DNA from 4 places in the Paenibacillus sp. Pae15 genome. Region 4 is predicted to be linked to each of the others. Evidence: riboswitches for the same ligand, from Rfam matches in the RefSeq annotation. Region 4 holds a riboswitch; each other region holds the start of a gene.

Region 1 (3,789 bases), on a different contig from region 4:
TGGCTCATGAAGAGGAGGGAAGGTTAGATGCAATACCGTACATTAGGTAAAACAGGAATGAAAGTATCCAGTCTTTGCTTCGGCACAATGTCCTTCGGAGGTGCAGCCGACGAGGCAGCCTCTATGGCCATGTTCCGAAGATGCCGGGAGGTAGGCATAAATTTCTTCGATTGCGCCGATGTGTATAATAAAGGGCTTGCAGAAGAAATATTGGGCAAGTGCATTGCCGGAATCCGCAATGATGTCATTCTTACCAGCAAAGTTCACGGGAAGACCGGAGAGGGCATCAATGACCGGGGCTTATCACGCAGGCACATCATGCTTGCGGTAGAGGAAAGCTTGAAGCGGCTCGGAACGGACCGGATCGAATTGTATTTCGTTCACGCTTTCGATTCGGAAGCGGATATGGAAGAGATTTTGCGGGCTATGGACGATCTTCAGCGGCAGGGAAAAATACTGCATCCGGCAGTCAGCAACTGGGCGGCTTGGCAGATCGCGAAGGCGCTTGGGATTTCAGCCAGGGAAAGCCTTGCCCGGTTTGAATGCATTCAACCGATGTACAACCTGGTGAAACGTCAGGCGGAGGTCGAAATTTTGCCGATGGCTCAATCCGAGCGGATGGGCGTCATCTCCTACAGCCCTCTGGGAGGCGGACTGTTGACAGGGAAATACGGTGTCGGCCGAAAGCCTGAACTGGGGCGGCTCGTTGAGCAGGCGAATTACAAGCTTCGTTATGCCGATGCAGGCTATTACGAGACGGCGGACCGCTTCACCCGGTACGCGGATGAGCATGGCGTTCATCCGGTTTCATTAGCGGTGGCATGGGTCATGTCTCATCCCGGGATCACGGCCCCGATCATTGGCGCCCGCAGTGTTGAACAGTTGGAGCCCTCGCTTGGAGCGCTGAACATAGACATGACTCCGGAGTGGAGAAAGGAGATTTCCGCACTATCTCCTGAACCCCCATTGGCGACAGACCGATCCGAGGAAGCTGCCCATTCAAGATGAAACCGGATGCTGAAGAGGGACGGGCACGTCAGAGGCAGCATAAGCAGCGGACATCCGGGATTCTCATATTAAACATGGCGCTCTACAGCTTACTGATAAAAATTGACAAAATTGTGGCAATGCCTGGAGCGAACAGGTATAATTATAGATAAGAAAAGAAGAGCCGTTTAACCTTATTCAGGCCGAGAGTTCGCTCTTGTATTTTCACCATAGGATGCTATAATACATTTGATTATCGGTTCACTCGACTAAGGCAACCCTGGTAAAAGTCAAGGACGCAATGCTAAAGGGACTAATGTGCAAACTACGTCAGCCAGTTGCCGAAGGACCGGAGGAAATCGTCTGATACGGGCCTCCTTTACGGCAAACGGGAGGTCTTTTTTTAGTGACCCGGCATCTCATCTCAAGTTTTTTCGAGTGTTACAAATCAGCTTGACTGATCACTTGCCATTATAGGACCGTGCTGCCACTTATCCTTGCGTACATACATCATACAAGTGGGGGTAATCCGGCGTGAAAAAAATTATTATCGTAGACGATTCTTTATTTATGCGTATGATTCTCAAAAATTCCCTGATCGAATTTGGGTATGAAATCGTGGCGGAGGCAAGCAACGGGCTGGAGGCCCTGACGCTTTATTCCGAGCTTAAACCGGATCTGGTTACGCTGGACATAACCATGCCGGAGATGGACGGCCTTACGGCGCTGAAGGAAATCAAGACGATGGACCCGGATGCCAAAGTCATCATGGTGTCGGCGATGGGGCAGCAGGCGCTTTTGATTCGTGCGGTTTCTATGGGGGCCATCGATTTTATCGTCAAGCCCTTCAGCAAAGACCGTGTAAGGGAGGCATTATTGAAGGCTTTTGCCGGATGAACCGGCCGGTTTTTCAAATAGGCGTTGGGTATGGGATGGAAAGTTTACGGTCCGCCTTTGAAATCGTGAAAGATGAGGGGTGGGGCTAGCGCACCCATGAACCGTCCGATGATCTTGCGGACGTTTTTCTTTTTTGAGTTTATGGCGGGTTCTTTGTTACAATGTACATACGATGCTTGTCCTAAAGTAACCCGATTCCCATACCAAGGAGGAGTAACCATTATGGAAATTCGCTATCATGGGCATTCTTGCGTGCAGCTCAGTCACGAAGGACACTCTCTGATCATTGATCCGTTTATTTCCGGCAATCCTTTGGCAGCTACCAAGCCGGAGGATATCAAAGTGGAGCACATCCTGCTTACCCACGCACATCCGGACCATATTCTGGATACCATGCCGATCGCAAAAAACAATGATGCCACCGTCGTTGCCACCTTCGAGCTGGCAACGTATATGAGCTGGCAGGGAGCGAAGACGTTTGCTATGAACATTGGCGGCCGTACCTCTCTGGGCTATGCGGAGATCGAGATGATCCAGGCTTTTCACAGCTCCGGCATCGTGCTCGAAGAAGAGAAGAAGATCATCTATGGAGGCATGCCGGGCGGCTTTATCATCCGGTGGAACGGTTTGACGCTTCTTCACAGCGGGGATACCTCACTGTTCTCCGACATGAAGCTCATTGGCGAGCGCAACCAAATTGATGTGGCGTTTCTGCCGATCGGCGACGTGTTTACGATGGGACCTCAGGATGCGGCTCTTGCTGCAGAATGGCTGAAGGCCAAGACCGTCGTGCCGCTGCATTTCAATACGTTCCCGCCGATCAGACAGAATGCGCAAGCGTTCGCCGACAGCCTCACGTCAAAAGGGATTACCGGCAAAGCTTTGCGTCCGGGTGAAGTTTGGACGCTTTCATAGACCCGGGAGGTTTCGGCTTGAATCTGAACATTATACCCGTACATACGGAGGAGCAGCTGAATGACTGCTTTTCCGTTCGCATGAACGTTTTTGTACAAGAGCAGCAGGTTCCGCCTGACCTTGAAATGGATGAGTTCGACGTCTCATGGTCGGCGTGCCGGCATTTTCTCGCGGCGGACGGCGAGAAGCCGGTCGGGACTGCACGCTGGCGGATGTATGACTCCCGGACGGCGAAGCTCCAGCGGATCGCGGTGCTTGCTCCTTATCGCGGTCGGGGGATCGGCCGCCTGCTCATCCAGGCGATGGAGGAGGATATCCGGTCGCAAGGTGTGCCTGCGGTCATCCTGGATGCACAGACACAGGCGGAGCCATTTTACCGCAAGCTGGGCTATGAAACGATCTCTCCCGAACCTTTTCTTGACGCGGGCATATGGCACGTGCGCATGCGCAAGCAGTTGACCGGTTAAGGCTGAGAAGTCCCAAAAGTGGATATCATTATTTACTATATCGTGTACTCTGTATTCTGTAAGCTTCCGCTCCATTGACGCGGCGGCTTTTTATTTTTTCCTTACGATCTGTCGTGGATTAGGCTCGTCGGCAGGCTGCAATGTTTTTACGCAAAGGGGGCTGCGGGAGAGTATGAAAAAGGTGATTCCTAAAATTCCGGCCAGAGAATATGCCGGCTTGCTGCGCCAGTATCTGAAACCGCAGATGAAAAGCATGGCCGTTCTTGCGGTGCTGCTGTTAAGCGGCATCGTGATGCAGCTCGTCAATCCGCAAATCATCCGCTACTTTATCGATACGGCGCAATGGCAGGAGAGCAGCAGGCCGCTGGTCTTTGCCGCCGTGTTATTTATTGGCGTTACCTTGGTGCAGCAAGCCGTGGCGGTTGGGGCGTCCTATGTGGGGGCCAACGTTGGTTGGATTGCAACGAACCAATTGCGCGAGGCCGTGGCGGCGCACTGTTTGAAGCTGGATATGTCGTTTCAC
Region 2 (3,789 bases), on a different contig from region 4:
TTCATTCTATGAATGCTACCGCTTCTTCCGATTGTACCATGTTTCACCCGAAATGAAAACGAAACGCATGGTCGAAATCGGGCTAAAGTCATCTCGCGATCGGATTTTTTGGCGAAGCCCCGGAAAATCTGTTATAATTCGAATAACTTAAAGCTTGAAACGGAGGAGAAAGCGGAAATTATGGAATTTGATTATTTATACGACGGTACGGAGGAAACGAAAACAAGGTTCGTTTGTTTTGTCGGAGATTCGCTGCGGAGATTCGATTTGGCCATCACGACGACTAACCGTTTTTACGGAAAAAAGATGGTCACGGATTTGCAGACCGGACGCACGGCTGTCATCGGGCCGGACGATCTGGAGGCTGAGGGCTACCTGGAGCACGTATACAAGCTCAATGAGGAAGAAGCGGCGGAGCTCACAGCCTTCTTAACGGAGGTTGTGGGGCCGGTCAACTTTACCGATATTTAAAGTGAAGAAAGCCGATCGATAGCTCCCGTAAGGGGCAAGATCGGCTTTTCCATGATGATTGCACTTCCATCGATTCACTACGGCTCCACTCTAGGAATGATCAGAGCCTGAATCCGATTCCCACGGGAAACTCACCGTGAGGTAGTCCGCAAATTTCTTGCTTTCTTCTCTGCGCAATCGGCGCATCTCGGCGCGATGCACAGCCGTTTCGTGAAGCCTGATCTCCTCTTCCGTTTCCGGTATGACTGCCGGGATGGCAACGGGCTTCTTATTGTCATCGAGCGCCACGAAAGTAAGGAATGACGTCGCGGCAATGGTGCGCTCCCCCGTTTTCAAATCCTCGGTAATCACTTTGACAAAGACCTCCATTGAGCTTCTTCCCGTCCAGGTTACGAAGGATTCCAAGCATACCGAATCTGTTGTTCGAACCGGTGACAAAAAGTCGACAGAATCCGTCGAAGCCGTCACGACGTTTCTGCGGCAGTGCTTGGAAGCCGCGATAGAAGCGATATCATCGATATAGGCCATCAGCTTTCCGCCAAACAGCGTATTGTGATTATTGACATCCGTCGGAAATACTCGGGATGTTTTGTAGCATCTAGATTCCTTGACATATCTTTGTTCCATATACAGTCTGCCGGCTCCTTCATGTTCATGTACATCATCCGTACGCGCATGTACGTTTTGAACACATTATGCAGGCTAACCCAGATGTTGTCAATGCTGTGTCGCTTCCCGTTTGCCCAAATCCGGCGCCGTTGGAGAAAAACGAATGTAAAAAAGCCCCCCGGATTAATCACAGGAGGCATTTGGTATATTCAACCGTAATATTCTTCTCTCCATTTGCCGAAGCTGGAGAATGTCTTTAATTCATGCGACGGGATGCTCAGGAAAACCTGAACAAGGTTTTTGTCAAATTGCTTCCTGCTCTGATACCACAGCTCTTGCTTGGCTTCTTGAACGGATAAACCTTTTCTGTGAGGACCGTCCTGCAGCATGTCATCAAAAGCATCAAGGATAGAGCAAATTCGCGCAAAAGTCGGAATAAACTCACCGCGCAAGCCATAAGGATAACCGGACCCATCCCAGCGTTCGCGGTGGTATTTAATGATTTCAATAATATTCAAATCATGAATTCCTTCTTTTTGCGCCAGATTTGCTCCGAGCACAGGATAACGTTTCATGGTTTCCCATTCTTCTACCGTCATACCTGTTTTCTTTGTAATAATATCCGTTGGAATAAAAATCTTGCCAATGTCATGAAGCAGACATCCTACGACCAGACTACGTGTTTGTTCCTGATTGAAATGAAGATAGGATGCCATGATTCTCGCCATTTTGCCAACCCGCATGCAATGTTCGTATGTATTTAACTCTTTCTTCATCAATCTAAAAAGAATGTACAGCAATCGTTCATTTTTCATGACTTACTCCTCCATACCATGAAACTGATCCATGCAGACTTCATGTGAAACCGTCCCGTATGTCAATCATCAACTGGTCTTTTTTTCCTTTTTTCTTGATAATTCTTTAAAAATAAAATCGATTTCTTCCTTAAGATCGGCTGCCCTTTCAAATTCAAAATTAACGCGAGCCACCTTTAATTCAGCTTTCAGGTTAGTGTAGTGGTGTTTTAATTCCTCATAGGTTTGGTTTCGAATCTCATCCAATCCCATTGCAGGAACTCGGCCAAGATACATTTTCACTCTCTCCTCTCATCAATGATTTCACAAAACACGGACCAACTCATCTACTTAGAGTGACGATGGAAGAATGCTACATAATACGTCCCAAAACCAAAAAATCCCCCGAAATTGGAGGATTGATGATCCGGATTTCGGTAACTGGCTGGCATAGTGTTTATCACACTGAAGCCCCTGTAGCTTTGCGACCCCACTTTTCAATGGGTGTGCCTTTATCACTTTTCAAAGGAGATTAGTTAGAAAAAACTAGATATTATCTAACAATGTTCGACATATTCAATCAAATTCCTTTTTTATAGTAAAAATTTTCATTTTTATACTATATATTGTGAATGGAAAAGCCTCTCCTCATGTAAACCATCGATTGGAGAACGGCTTTCGCCGGGGGATGGAATAATATGAAAATCAGCAAAAAAATGGTTGACAACTCAGTGACAAGATCAATATATTGGGAACCAATGCAAGCTGCCATTTCGTATTAAGGAGTTGGAAAAATGCCAACGATATATGTGCTGAATTTTCAGAGTATTGATAAATCCCATCTGCCGGCTGTGGGCGGAAAAGGAGCCAACCTCGGGGAGCTGACAAGAGCCGGCTTCCCGGTACCGCAGGGTTTTTGCGTGACAACTGCCGCCTACCGCCAATTCATTCAATCCAGCCGGGAGATGAAGGAACTGTTCGATCAGTTGGACCGCGTCAGCCATGAACAATTGGAGCAAATACGTATATTGGGACAGCGTATTCGCGAACATCTCACCTCCCTTTCGATGCCCAACTCTGTAAAATCGGCTATTTCAAAAGCGTGGGAAACCGCTGGGAAAGCTCAAGCTTATGCTGTTCGTTCCAGCGCTACGGCTGAGGATCTGCCGACGGCCTCGTTCGCGGGACAGCAGGATACTTATCTGAATGTTTGCGGACTGGAGCAGCTGCTCAACGCCGTACAAAACTGCTGGGCCTCACTGTTTACAGACCGGGCGATCTCGTATCGCGCCAAAAACGGCTTTAACCACCGTTCAGTGTTTATTTCCGTTGTTGTTCAACACATGATTTTCCCGGAGGTGTCCGGAATTATGTTTACGGCGGATCCGGTCACGGGACATCGCGGAACGGTATCGATCGATGCAAGCTTCGGTTTGGGAGAAGCCCTCGTATCCGGTTTGGTTACTGCGGATTTGTATCAGGTGCGTGCAGGTGAAATCGTAAAAAAACAGGTTTCCAAGAAGGAAACAGCCATATATGCCGTGCCGGAAGGAGGAACGGTTGCTCAGCATCTCCCTCCGGAGAAACAGCAGCTGCAGGCTTTAACGGATCATCAAATCATTCAACTGGCAATATTGGGTAAAAAAATTGAAGCTCACTATGCCTCGGAGCAAGATGTGGAGTGGGGTTTTGCCGACGGTCAATTTTATATTCTCCAAAGTCGGCCGATTACATCGTTATATCCAGTACCGCCTGTCTCAGATAATCAATTGCATGTATTTATAAATTTCGGCTACATTCAAATGATGACTGATCCAATGAAACCGCTGGCTATATCCGTTTTGAGCCGCCTTCTTCATTTTATAAAGAAAAATCCTGCTTCATCCGAACCGTACATCCTGCATCATGCAGGGGG
Region 3 (3,789 bases), on a different contig from region 4:
ATTCCATTGAAATCATCGCCACCTCCCCTATGGGGCTCGAGGCCGTTGTAGCCAGAGAAGTGCGCAATCTCGGCTACGATCAAGTCACGGTTGAGAACGGACGCGTAACGTTCGTAGGTGATTATTTAGCCATATGCCGCGCCAATTTGTGGCTTCGCACGGCCGACCGCGTACTCGTCAAGATGGGCCAATTCAAAGCCGCTACTTTCGACGAGCTGTTTGAAGGCGTCAAGGCGCTGCCTTGGCCGGACTGGATTCCCGAGGACGGGGAGTTTCCTGTGGAAGGACGGTCGCACAAGTCACAGCTGTCCAGTGTTCCCGCGTGCCAGGGTATCGTCAAGAAAGCGATCGTCGAAAGCATGAAACGGCGGTACGGTACGGAGTGGTTCCGCGAAACCGGCGGCCGCTTCGTCATCGAGGTGTCGCTGCTCAACGACATCGCTACATTGACGCTGGACACAACCGGCCCCGGACTTCACAAGCGCGGCTACCGCAAGCTGGTCACGGAAGCCCCGCTGAAAGAAACCATGGCCGCAGCCTTGGTCCTGCTGAGCCGGTGGCAGGCCGAACGCCCGCTCTATGACCCCTTCTGCGGATCGGGCACGATACCCATCGAAGCCGCAATGATCGGATGGAATTTGGCCCCGGGCTTAAGACGCAGCTTCAACGCCGAGAAGTGGCCGCTCATTCCTAATGAATTATGGTCTCAAGCCCGCGAAGAAGCTTACGATCTTGTAAAGGATGACATCCCGCTCCAGATTACGGGCTCCGATATCGACCGGAAAGCGATCGATGTCGCTTTGGCCGCCGCGAAGGCGGCCGGCCTGGCAAAGGAGCTGACCCTGCAGGTGCTCCCGGTTGCCAAGGTCATGCCGCGGGGAGATTACGGATGTATCATTACGAATCCGCCGTATGGCGAACGTCTGGGCGACCACGGTGAAGCGGAACGGGCTATTCGCCAGTTCAGCCATTTATACGGGCAGCTGCCTACATGGTCCGCCTTCATCCTGAGCCCGAACAAACAGCTTGAGCATCATATGGGCCGTAAAACCGACAAGAAACGCAAGCTGTTCAACGGCCGCATCGAATGCAGTCTTTACCAATATTTCGCCCCCGGCGGTTTATACGGTTGGCGCAGCAACAAGGCGGCTCCTTCCGAACAATAACATTCGGGACCTTGCCGTACTGTGATCGTCTTAAGCTTCTTCATCTTTCCATGTTTATGCTGAAGCAGCCCGGACATATCATATAAGCATGCAAAAGAACCGCTTCAAAGGCACTTCGCCTTATCCGCGGTTCTTTTTGCGATATCGGTTATTCTTCTATTCCGGCAATCAGGCGTGACGAACCAGAGACTCCCTGCAGCTCAAATAATCGAATAGCGGCATGAATATGTCATTATCCGCTTCGCATCTTACAGACAGCTTGACTTCGCCGCACCAGTAAAAATTCACGATCTGATGGCTGCGCCCCTTAACCATTTCGACGTCCCAGCACGGCGCCATCAGTTCGTAAACCTCACGGTTAATGAACATTTTCGGACCTTCGTTCGACAAAAACACGCCTACGAAATCATTCCCTACTTTCGTGTAAAAGCCTTTTCTTGACATGATGCTCCGATCCTGACCCTGCATCCGTTTCCACTCCTTTTTCAAAAACAAAGAGACTCTCAACCTACGGGTACAGGAGTAGCAAATGGATGCGTCGCTCCTTACCTTCGGCAACTGGCTGGCTTGGCGCCGGAATCAGCGCTTTAGCCCCTATAGCTTTGCGTGCCCAGGCTTTCGCCTGGTTTGCCTTTATCGAGTTTGCTCGAATAATGTCTTCAAATGAACTTCATTTCCTTAAGAATAAAAGATAAGACCTAAGAGATACATAATTCAAAATTCCTATTTTCACCAAATATATTGAGTCTTTGGAACTATTTTCAATATATAACAGCCCAATTTCTCCTATAAGGAACCGATACGGGCCAAAATGATGAGGTACTTAACTCCTTAAAAAGACGGATGATAAAGAAAAAAAGCGGACTCCGAAACGCTTATAAACCCGCAGCAACCTGCGGTCAGGACCTGACCTGAACATAAGCGCGTAGGTATCCGCTATGAAGTCACTTCACATATTTACTGGCCTTTTCGATCGCTTCGTCCTCCGTCTTGCCGGTAACGTACCGGCCATTGACGAAGATGAAGGCAAAGCGCGAACAGGGCCCGCAGTACGATTTGCACCCCACCTTGATTTCTGCGTCGGGGGCCAGCTTCTGCAGCTTGGGCAAAGCCGTTTTTAATCTCATATGCTTGCATTTATCGCAAATACGTATATCGTTGGCCATACGGGGGCTTCCTTTCTATTGCATTAACCCATTGCGGAACCCGCTAAACAATCAGTGGTCGCCGTGGTTGCCTTTGCCCGGATTGGTCACCGAAAAGCCTTCCTCAGGCACATAGAAGTAATCGATGCGAATACCGTCCAAAAACGGCTCGTCCTTCTGAAGAATCACATCGATGCCTTTGTCGGTCGAGACGACGACATCGTTTTCCGTAGGCTTGTCCAATTTCATACCGTAATGCGCATGATCTCCGTGTGAATGCGTCACGTATACGCGGAGCTTCAATTCTTTGTCTTCCTCTTTCTCTATTTCGGCCAAAAGCACTTTGGCGGCATTGCGCGAAATTTTGCATTTCATGATTTCCATCTCCCAGCACTTATCGTTTTCACCTTATTGTATAGAAACTTGGTGGTGAAAGCAACTTTCACGTATCATGATCTCACGCAGCTGCGTCCAGCCGGGAACCGGCTTCACCCTTTTCATACGCGCTTTCTCCCTATCAAACGGTATCGCCGCTGCATTTGCTATTCTATGGCTTGTTATATAAAATGGAAAGGAGTGAAAAAATTCGGATATTATTACATTTTCATATCATTACTTACCACAAGGTTACTGCCTCTCGGCACCTACACAGACATAGCCATACGGAAAGGATGAGAACCATGTCCATGCGGGAAAACGAGCAGCTCAAACAGCGTCAGTCCAGCAGTTCTATTCCGGTGAAGCCGGTTCATATCGAGTGCTCCATCGAAAAAGCGCTCGATGTTATCGGAGGCAAATGGTCATTTCTCGTCATTCGCGAATTGTTCGGCGGTACCAAACGGTTTGGCGAGCTTCAGCGCAAAATCAAATCCGTCAGCCCCAAATCGTTAACGGACACGCTTCGTCACCTGGAGGATAACGGCGTATTGGAACGGACCGCCTATCCGACGGTTCCTGTTACCGTGGAGTACAAGCTTACACCCAAAGGCAAGGATTTGCACCGCATGTTAAAAGAGATGAAGCTCTGGGCCGCCAAATGGTGTGCGCAAGCCGCAGAGGATTGACGAAGTCCGAGGTGACCGAATGATTAGTTTTTACCGCAAATATTACAAAACCATCTTCGATATTGCGCTCCTGATTTTGACGGTGTATTTGTTTATGTACATCTTCAGTCTCTTGTATCGGATCGCCACGCCGATTTTCTTTTCGTTCGTCATTTACATGATTATCGAGCCGCTCGCGAAATTTCTGCACCGCAGAGGGCTCAAGAAATCGATTGCTTCCGGCATCTCGACCATTTTGTTTATTCTGGTTATCCTTGGGGCGATTACCGGACTCGGCGCCATTTTTACAACGCAGATTTTACACCTTAAAGATAAGTTTCCCGAATATACGGCCGTCATGGAAAGGGAAATCATTCAGCGGTCCGAAGCTCTTCAGAATTACCTGGGTCCGCTGCCTATCCAGGATCTGATTGA
Region 4 (3,789 bases):
TTCTGGGCGGCGGAGTCAGAGGGGTTGTCATCGGGATTGCCCTGACCCATTGGCCGAGTCTGGCGCGCATTATCCGTGCCGAAGTGCTGCAGCTGCGTTCGTCCGAGTTTGTTCAGATTTCGCGGCGATTCGGGAAGTCCCGCTGGTGGGTAGCCGTTAGACATATGACGCCTCATTTGATCCCCCAGCTGTTGGTGGGCCTGCTGCTTATTTTTCCGCATGCGATCCTGCATGAGGCGGCGATTTCGTTCTTGGGCATGGGATTGTCTCCTCATCAGCCGGCCATCGGTATCATCCTGTCCGAGTCTATGCGATATTTATCGACCGGCTTATGGTGGCTGGCGTTTTTTCCGGGCCTTTGTTTGCTGATCATTGTACGGGCCTTCGATACGGCAGGTGAAAATCTGCGGCTGCTCCTGGAAACGCACAGGTCGAATGAGTAGTTTTTTGGGGTCATGAGTCATACGTAAGGGAGGTTTTGTGCGGAAATGTCCGTTCTTTTGGAAGTGAATCATTTAAGCATCTCCTTCCTGCAGTATACCCGCGGTTTTCAGCAAAAAAAGCTGAACGTGGTACAGGAGCTGAATGTTACCGTCCATGCCGGAGAGATCGTTGCGTTAGTCGGGTCAAGCGGTGCAGGCAAGAGCCTGTTGGCCCATGCGATCCTGGGGATTCTCCCGGACAGTGCGGAGACCTCCGGCTCCATTCGTTATGATGGAGAAGAGCTTACGACAGCCAGACAAGCTGCGTTAAGGGGGCGCGAGATTGCTCTTGTCCCGCAATCGGTCAATTATCTGAATCCGTTGATGCGCGTAGGAGAGCAGGTTCGGACGAACCGCGGAGACGCTAAAGAAGCGGTCAAGAAACAGCGGGAGATTTTTGAACGGTATGGACTGGGGGCTGAAGTGGAACGCATGTTTCCTTTTCAACTGTCAGGCGGAATGGCCAGGCGGATTCTTGTCTCCACGGCAAGCATGAGCGGTGCAAAGCTTGTCATTGCCGATGAACCGACTCCCGGTCTCGACGCCGGCGTTGTCAAGGAGACGCTCGGCTTCTTCAAAGAGCTGGCTGATCAGGGATGCGGTGTGTTGTTCATCACTCACGATATCGAAGCAGCCCTGCAGATCGCTCATAAAGTAGCCATCATTTATGCCGGCACGACCGTAGAGACGGCCCGTCCGGACGATTTCGCCGGCAGCGGGGAAAAGCTTCGGCACCCTTACAGCAAGGCATTGTGGAGAGCGCTCCCGCAAAACGGTTTTGAGCCGATCCCGGGCTTTCAGCCGCATCCGGATGCGCTCCCTGAAGGCTGCAGGTTTGCTCCGCGCTGTCCGATGGCTACGAACGAATGCATGAACTCTCTGCCCGAGATGCGATGGCTGCGCGGCGGATCGGTGAGGTGCATCCATGCTTCTTGAAGGGCGAAATCTGGGTTTTCATTACGAAAGGGCCTCTTGGATATTCAGGGGGATAGACATCATGATCAAGCCCGGTGAAGTGGTAGGGCTGGTCGGGCCAAGCGGCTGCGGCAAGTCCACTTTAGCCCGCATGCTGGCCGGCTATGAGAAGCCCAAGGAGGGAAGCGTTCTGTTGAATGGCGCTCCTCTGCCTTCCAAAGGCTTTCTTCCGGTTCAGCTGATATTTCAGCATCCGGAAAAAGCGGTCAACCCGCGATGGCTCATGCGGTCCGTACTGAAGGAGAGCTGGGACCCCGATGAACAGCTTCTTGCCTCTTTAGGCATTGAGGAGGAATGGCTAAACCGGCGTCCCGGCGAGTTGTCCGGCGGCGAGCTCCAACGATTCTGTATCGCCAGGGCCCTTGGTCCTAACACCCGTTTTTTGATTGCCGACGAGATTACCACGATGCTCGATGCCATAACCCAGGCCCAAATCTGGCATGCGGTGCTAGAGGCGGCCGAAAAGCGCGGTATGGGAATGCTTGTGATCAGTCATGATAAGCATTTGATCGGACGGGTTTGCACCCGGGTAATGAAATGGGGCTCTTCAAGGACGCTTTAGGGGGTTGACAACAAGCCGCGAAATATAAAACTTCCGAACCGGCAGGGGACTGGAAATCGGCATGTAAAACACACCAGCTGCGAATTTAGTTTCGTACTGGTGTTTTTTTAATGTAAAAAGACCTAGATGATATTCTAAAATATAGTACTAAAGACTCGTAAAAATGATAGTCAAATTGTGGAAAATGTGTTAGAATAAAAGAAAAGATGTCGAAACACCATAAATTAACACTATCCATGTCGATAGTTTTGACGATATACATATTTCTTTTGCACCAAATGTAAACAATGTACAACCAATGATAGTCCGATCAAGGCACAGCCATTGAAAAGTGGTGTCGCAAAGCTAAAGGGGCTAACGTGTGGAAACACACCATGCCAGCCAGCCGCCGGAATGAGGAAGAAAACCCTTCATTCGGAGGGTTTTCTTTTTTATTGTAATCGAAAAAGATGGCTTCGTTAAAAAGAGGATGTTGTAGCCTGTGAGGATGGTGAGAGGCCATGTACGGTGTTTTTAATGAAAAGCGATTGAAACATTTATCGGAAGAAATTGAGAGAATTCGATTCAAAATGCATGGCATATTCAACATCAAGCTTTGTTTATCCGATCCGGAAGTTAAAGCATTAAGCAAGGAATTGGATTGTGCGGTGATCAGATACCAAGAGTATATCAAGCGATTGACATGAATGAAATAAGGACAATGAGAGGTATTTTACGGAAAGGGTGATGTCAGTGAACGGTGAACAGGCGGTAAACGGACTAACACAATTGCTGGTCAAAGATATAGTGACCTATGAGCATAGTATAAGGGTTGGAAAAATGGCCAAGCTGATGGCGGCCTATCTGAACTTTGATGAATTGCAAACCCAAAAATTGATTGCAGGATGCTGTTTACACGATATTGGCAAGGTACACATCCATGACTCCATTTTGAAAAAGAAATCCTCGCTCACACAGGAAGAGTGGAAATATATGAAGTGTCATGCTTTTTTCGGAGTTCAGATGGCCATCATGGAAGGAATTACCGATCAGGATGTCATCGATACCATTCATTATCATCATGAGCGTTGGGACGGTACAGGCTACCCCAGCGGCTTGAAGGGAAACGACATTCCTGTATATGCCCGCATTTGTTCGATATTGGATGCTTTCGACTGTATGATATCGGATCGCCCCTATAAAAAAGGGATGTCCATACAGCACGCTCGCGAAGAACTGCTGAACCAGAGTTATTCGCAATTTGACGGTCATTATGTTCAGGTGTTTCTCACCATCCAGGATATGATATTGGAACATATTCAAAGAGACTCCGTACATTCGTTCGCCTATCATACGAGAGCTATATATCATTCGGGAATCGTATGACGATGAGATGAGTAGGTCACCGCCGGTGGCTTATTTTGGCTTTTGACAGCTGAAAATGTTACAAATTATTGTTTTTTGATAGGACGGAAGGAAAATGAGGGGAAGGTAATGAATTAAAATTAATGAAGGGCAGGAAGAGCCGAAGCATACAAGATTGGAGGGAAATCAGAAGTGAAGAAGGTTCTTACATCCACGACATGGAAGGTATGGCTTGCCTTTTGGATGATGATCGCCATGCTGACCATTCCGGCCCCGAGAGCGGACGCGGAATCGTTCTCCTATTTCGGGTATCCGAAAGGAACGGTGGGCATATCCAAGCCAACCATCGGTTTTGAGCTTGGCGAAAGGAACGGACTGCAGGTTGGTTCGTTTAGTATGAAGCTGGATCAAAAGCTTGTTTCGGGG

The links. Region 4 has a riboswitch for cyclic di-GMP ahead of NR121_RS25280 (aspartyl-phosphate phosphatase Spo0E family protein). Riboswitches for the same ligand answer to the same signal wherever they lie in the genome.
Region 1: another riboswitch for cyclic di-GMP. It lies ahead of NR121_RS16280 (response regulator); the one in region 4 lies ahead of NR121_RS25280 (aspartyl-phosphate phosphatase Spo0E family protein).
Region 2: another riboswitch for cyclic di-GMP. It lies ahead of NR121_RS01775 (hypothetical protein); the one in region 4 lies ahead of NR121_RS25280 (aspartyl-phosphate phosphatase Spo0E family protein).
Region 3: another riboswitch for cyclic di-GMP. It lies ahead of NR121_RS14820 (hypothetical protein); the one in region 4 lies ahead of NR121_RS25280 (aspartyl-phosphate phosphatase Spo0E family protein).

Annotation. Positions count from the first base shown of each region.
Region 1 covers NZ_JALJRM010000019.1:49,109-52,897, forward strand. Annotated here, with positions in the region: gene NR121_RS16275 (aldo/keto reductase) at 28-1,008, shown strand; cyclic di-GMP riboswitch class I at 1,251-1,333, shown strand; gene NR121_RS16280 (response regulator) at 1,522-1,884, shown strand; gene NR121_RS16285 (metal-dependent hydrolase) at 2,107-2,799, shown strand; gene NR121_RS16290 (GNAT family N-acetyltransferase) at 2,817-3,266, shown strand; gene NR121_RS16295 (ABC transporter ATP-binding protein) at 3,439-3,789, shown strand, end outside.
Region 2 covers NZ_JALJRM010000002.1:1,838-5,626, reverse strand. Annotated here, with positions in the region: gene NR121_RS01790 (DUF3055 domain-containing protein) at 178-471, shown strand; gene NR121_RS01785 (acyl-CoA thioesterase) at 562-1,098, opposite strand; gene NR121_RS01780 (HD-GYP domain-containing protein) at 1,290-1,895, opposite strand; gene NR121_RS01775 (hypothetical protein) at 1,965-2,171, opposite strand; cyclic di-GMP riboswitch class I at 2,308-2,395, opposite strand; gene NR121_RS01770 (phosphoenolpyruvate synthase) at 2,669-3,789, shown strand, end outside.
Region 3 covers NZ_JALJRM010000016.1:88,585-92,373, forward strand. Annotated here, with positions in the region: gene NR121_RS14815 (THUMP domain-containing class I SAM-dependent RNA methyltransferase) at 1-1,166, shown strand, start outside; gene NR121_RS14820 (hypothetical protein) at 1,335-1,634, opposite strand; cyclic di-GMP riboswitch class I at 1,717-1,808, opposite strand; gene NR121_RS14825 (YuzB family protein) at 2,111-2,332, opposite strand; gene NR121_RS14830 (hypothetical protein) at 2,384-2,686, opposite strand; gene NR121_RS14835 (winged helix-turn-helix transcriptional regulator) at 2,992-3,375, shown strand; gene ytvI (sporulation integral membrane protein YtvI) at 3,395-3,789, shown strand, end outside.
Region 4 covers NZ_JALJRM010000001.1:199,194-202,982, reverse strand. Annotated here, with positions in the region: gene NR121_RS00940 (ABC transporter permease) at 1-443, shown strand, start outside; gene NR121_RS00935 (ABC transporter ATP-binding protein) at 489-1,418, shown strand; gene NR121_RS00930 (ABC transporter ATP-binding protein) at 1,408-2,019, shown strand; cyclic di-GMP riboswitch class I at 2,324-2,412, shown strand; gene NR121_RS25280 (aspartyl-phosphate phosphatase Spo0E family protein) at 2,520-2,705, shown strand; gene NR121_RS00925 (HD-GYP domain-containing protein) at 2,752-3,384, shown strand; gene NR121_RS00920 (stalk domain-containing protein) at 3,556-3,789, shown strand, end outside.